Regions from separate parts of the Peteryoungia glycinendophytica genome, predicted to be linked through region 1. Evidence: predicted binding sites of a transcription regulator. Region 1 holds the regulator's gene; the other holds the start of a gene.
The links. The regulator LexA, encoded in region 1, represses DNA repair genes until DNA is damaged. The targets are predictions, from matches to a motif close to TGTTCNNNNTGTGTTCNG.

Region 1 (2,199 bases):
CCAGCAGGCCCGGCAAACTCTCACGGAACTGATAGGAGCAGCAAAGTCTGACGCCTTCACCTGTATCCGCGGAGCCTGCTCCGCCATGGTGTCCGGCGGCTGGAGGGTGGTGACCCTTGATCGCGCCGACCTCGCCGGCATTGCCTGCGACGTCGCCGACATTGTCATCCTTGCAGCACGGGCTCGCATGAGAGACTGCCGCTCGGGCGCGCGGTTCATCAGCGCAACGACACTGCGAAGCTCCGGCGCCATGGAACTGCGATTCGGAGAGCCCGGTGACAAGGTGATCAATGCCACGGCCGCATTTACCGGACAGCCGCGCCCCTGGACCATGCACCGCCTATACGACTGGCGAACTAACGCGACGGGCCGCGAACACGTAACGGATTTCCACGCAGCATCGCAAACCTACGAGCCGAATGTCGGGGAGCCGTCAAGCGACCAATACCTTCACTCTCAGTGATAACGGCGGATCAGGCCCACCAGTTTGCCCTGGATCTTCACCCGATCCGGCGGGAAGATCCGGGTTTCATAGGCTGGGTTGGCCGCTTCCAGAGCAATCGAAGCGCCACGCCGGCGAAAGCGCTTGAGCGTCGCTTCTTCGTCGTCGACGAGCGCCACGATGATGTCACCCGGATTGGCATTGGAGGCATTGCGGATGATCACCGTGTCGCCGTCGAGGATGCCAGCATCGATCATCGAATCGCCCTTGACCTCCAGCGCATAATGTTCGCCCGAACCGATCATCTCGGCCGGAACGGTGATGTCATGCGTGTTGTTCTGGATCGCCGAGATCGGCACGCCGGCTGCGATTCGACCCATGACGGGAACGCTGACCGAAGAGGTCTGCTCGGCAGCGGGTGTGCGGGCAGGGGCTGGTGGCGGCGCCTTGCCAAGGCTGCCTTCGATGACGCTCGGCGCGAAGCCCCGGCGCGGCTGCAGGCTCGGCGTATAGGCCTCCGGCAGCTTGATGACTTCGAGCGCACGCGCCCTGTTGGGCAGACGGCGGATGAAGCCGCGCTCCTCAAGCGCGGTGATCAGCCGATGGATCCCGGACTTGGAGGCGAGGTCGAGCGCGTCCTTCATCTCGTCGAAGGAAGGCGGCACGCCCGACTCTTTCATCCGCTCGTGAATGAAGAGAAGCAGTTCCTGTTGCTTGCGCGTCAGCATCGGCGAGGCCCCAATTGGTGAAACAAATCCAGAACAGACACTATATGTTCCATTTGTGTTCCGCAAGTGGATAAATTTCCGTGAACAGCTCACGCGAAAATGCGATAGGCCTCTTGGTCCTTGTCGTGAGAAAGCCATGAAGCGCGTTGTCCATGTGTTCGACTTGCGACGGGGCAAAAGGCTTTCAATTCCCCGAGAAGAACAAGTGAGAAGTCCAACATGCTGAAAGATTTGGAAAAGACCTTGCTTGGCAAGCAGGTTGATGAACTTTCGTCGGCAGAGAAAAAAGTTCTCAAGATAGCCAGGGAGCGGCGCACGGTCTCGACCAATGCCGGCGAGGATTTTCTGGCTGGTTCGAGCTTTGGTCAGCGTCTGGCGGATGCGATTGCCCGCGTGGGCGGCTCCTGGAGCTTCATCATCGGGTTCATGTTCTTTTTGGTGGCTTGGGTTGTCCTCAACACAGTGATCCTGTCGACCCGACCGATTGACGCCTATCCTTTTATCTTCCTGAACCTCATCCTCTCGATGATCGCGGCCATACAGGCACCCATCATCATGATGAGCCAGAACCGTCAGGCCGAACGCGATCGTTTCATGGCGGCGAAGGACTATGAAATTAATCTGAAGGCCGAGATCGAGGTTCTCGCGCTGCATCACAAGATCGATGAGCAGGTGCTGAAGGAACTGCGCGAGACCCGAGCCGAGATCGACGCCCTCCGGCAGTCGGTCGAGACCCTTACAAAACAGTCTGCCCAGCCTTAATTGCACGGGAGAAAAGAGCGTCATTCATGTCCCATGTCTCCCAATCTCCTCGTGCCGTTGATCATCTCGTGCTGCCGGTCGTCGATCTCGATACCGCCCGCCAGCGCCTGACCAGGCTCGGCTTCACCGTCGCTGCAGATGCCACCCATCCCTTCGGCACCCGGAATGCCTGTGTCTTTTTCGCGAATGACACCTATCTGGAACCGCTGGCCGTCGGAAGCCGTGAGGATTGCCTGGAGGCGGCTCGCACCGGTAACGTTTTCGTCG
Region 2 (2,199 bases), 540 kb from region 1:
AGACAGCAGCACCCGGCGCTTTTTCGTTGCGCTCGCCGAGGAACAGTTCGGATGGATTGGCGACTTCGCGCAACCCCTTGTCCGACATTTCGAAGACGCCGATTTCATCGGTCGGCCCGAAGCGGTTCTTGACCGTGCGCAGGATGCGGTAGTGATGGCCGCGGTCACCCTCGAAATAAAGGACCGCATCGACCATGTGCTCGACGACACGCGGCCCGGCGATCTGGCCTTCCTTGGTGACGTGGCCGACGAGCACCATCGTGGCACCCGTCTGCTTGGCATAGCGGATCATCGCCTGCACGCCGGTGCGTACCTGGGTGACGGTGCCCGGCGCGCTGTCGGCCGTGTCGCTCCACAATGTCTGGATGGAATCGATGATGACCAGATCCGGCCGCTTGCCTTCCGAAATCGTGGCGAGGATGTCTTCGACATTGGTTTCCGCCGCCAGCAGCACGTCGGTATCGGCTGCGCCGAGGCGCTGCGCCCTGAGCCGAACCTGGGCGACCGCTTCTTCGCCCGAGACATAAATGACACGGTGGCCGCGCCGGGCGAGTGCGGCTGCCGCCTGCATCAGCAGCGTCGATTTGCCGATCCCCGGGTCGCCGCCGATCAGGACGGCGGAGCCCCGCACGAAACCGCCGCCGGTTGCCCTGTCGAGCTCGCTCATGCCGGTCGGGATGCGCGGCGCTTCCTCGATTTCCCCGGACAGCGAGGTGAGGGTGACCGGACGCCCCTTCTTCGGCATCTTGCCGGGACCCGAGCCGATCCCGCCCATCGGATCCTCTTCGACGATGGTGTTCCACTCGCCGCAGCCGTCACATTTGCCGGCCCAGCGGGAATGCACCGTGCCACAGTTCTGGCAGACGAATTGGGTTTTGGCTTTGGCCATTGAGTTCTCTGCCTCGTCCGGCGCCACTGACTGCGCCGTATATGATCCTGTTTTGTTCTGGTGTTATAGTCAGCACGTTCCTTGACTGCAAGCGGCACCTCGGCGCAATGCAGCCGGGTCGCCAGCGGCCAAATCTGGGACGGTCGCCGCCAGAAGCGGCCTCCCGTCCAACCCTCCCAGATTTGGCCGAGCGGCAGACGGTTGTCCTTGTTAGAGCGCGGGATGAACGGTGCTGCTGTTTCGATGCGTCCTCGGGGCAGTGACGATTGGCCCGGTTCGCCGACCCAGTGCTCTGATGACCCCGACACATGTCCTATGATTCGTCTGTCCCTGTTATTGATCGGCCGTGAGGCCTTTGCAGAAGAGTGGAGAACGCCGTTGGTGGCTGGTGCTCTGCTCGTGGTTGCTGCCGGCTTCATCACCGTAGACGTCGCCGGCGTGAGCCTGATCCTGCTGAAGGCGGTCGGGGCCTTTGTTGCCTTTCACGGCCTCTCGGGTCTCCGCACGGTCTGGCAGCAGAGGCTTCGGCAGAAGGGTTGTGCGTTGGTGCTGCGGCTCCTCTGCGCGATCGTTGGTCTGGTACTCGCCGCCGCGACGACCACCGATTCCGATTTCCTCCGGATGGCGGTCGCCGTCTTTCTCGGGCTGGATGGCCTGACCCGCATCCCCGTCATCGGCCTGGTGCGCTTCGAGGAATGGCCGGAGGCGGTCGGCATGGTGGCGCTTGAGCTCGTGCTGGCATTGATCCTCGCCACCGCCTGGTTCATTCCGGCGGATCGACACGTCGCGCTGCTTTTCGGCCTTGTTGCGGCAACGGCGGGCGCGACCCTCATGCGCTTTGCCCTGTTCTTGAGAACGACACCCGCCGGTCGATCGATCCATGCGTCGCCGCTCTTCTCCGACCGGGGCTGGAATCAGAGTGCTGTGGCCCGTCGGCAACCGGCGGAGACAAAGAGCCATGGTCACGGCCGCATGCGGGTCTGGATCTGGACCCCGGTGAGCGCAACCGAAGAACGGATTCCGGTTCCATTTATCGATTACTACCTGATGGCCTTCGACCGGCGTGGCAAGCCTTCCGCCGGCCACTCGGCGATCGAGGTCTCTCCCGATCTCTACATCAGCCTGTGGCCGGACAAGGAGATCCCTGCCAAGCTGCACCACTTCCCCAACCTCTTCTTCGCCGGCGAGACCAATGACAAGCCCGGCATGTTCCCCCCGAGTTATGCCTGGGAATGTGAGGACTGGATGCCTGCCGACCGGCATGTGGATTTCCAGCGCTTCAATTATCCGGCGCTATCCGCCTATTGGGA

Region 2: the regulator LexA is predicted to act here: its motif matches at 932-949, upstream of radA (DNA repair protein RadA).

Annotation. Positions count from the first base shown of each region.
Region 1 covers NZ_VFYP01000001.1:1,952,523-1,954,721, forward strand. Annotated here, with positions in the region: gene FJQ55_RS09590 (ComEC/Rec2 family competence protein) at 1-463, shown strand, start outside; gene lexA (transcriptional repressor LexA) at 457-1,170, opposite strand; gene FJQ55_RS09600 (DUF1003 domain-containing protein) at 1,390-1,932, shown strand; gene FJQ55_RS09605 (VOC family protein) at 1,959-2,199, shown strand, end outside.
Region 2 covers NZ_VFYP01000001.1:1,409,472-1,411,670, forward strand. Annotated here, with positions in the region: gene radA (DNA repair protein RadA) at 1-889, opposite strand, end outside; gene FJQ55_RS06860 (hypothetical protein) at 1,268-2,199, shown strand, end outside.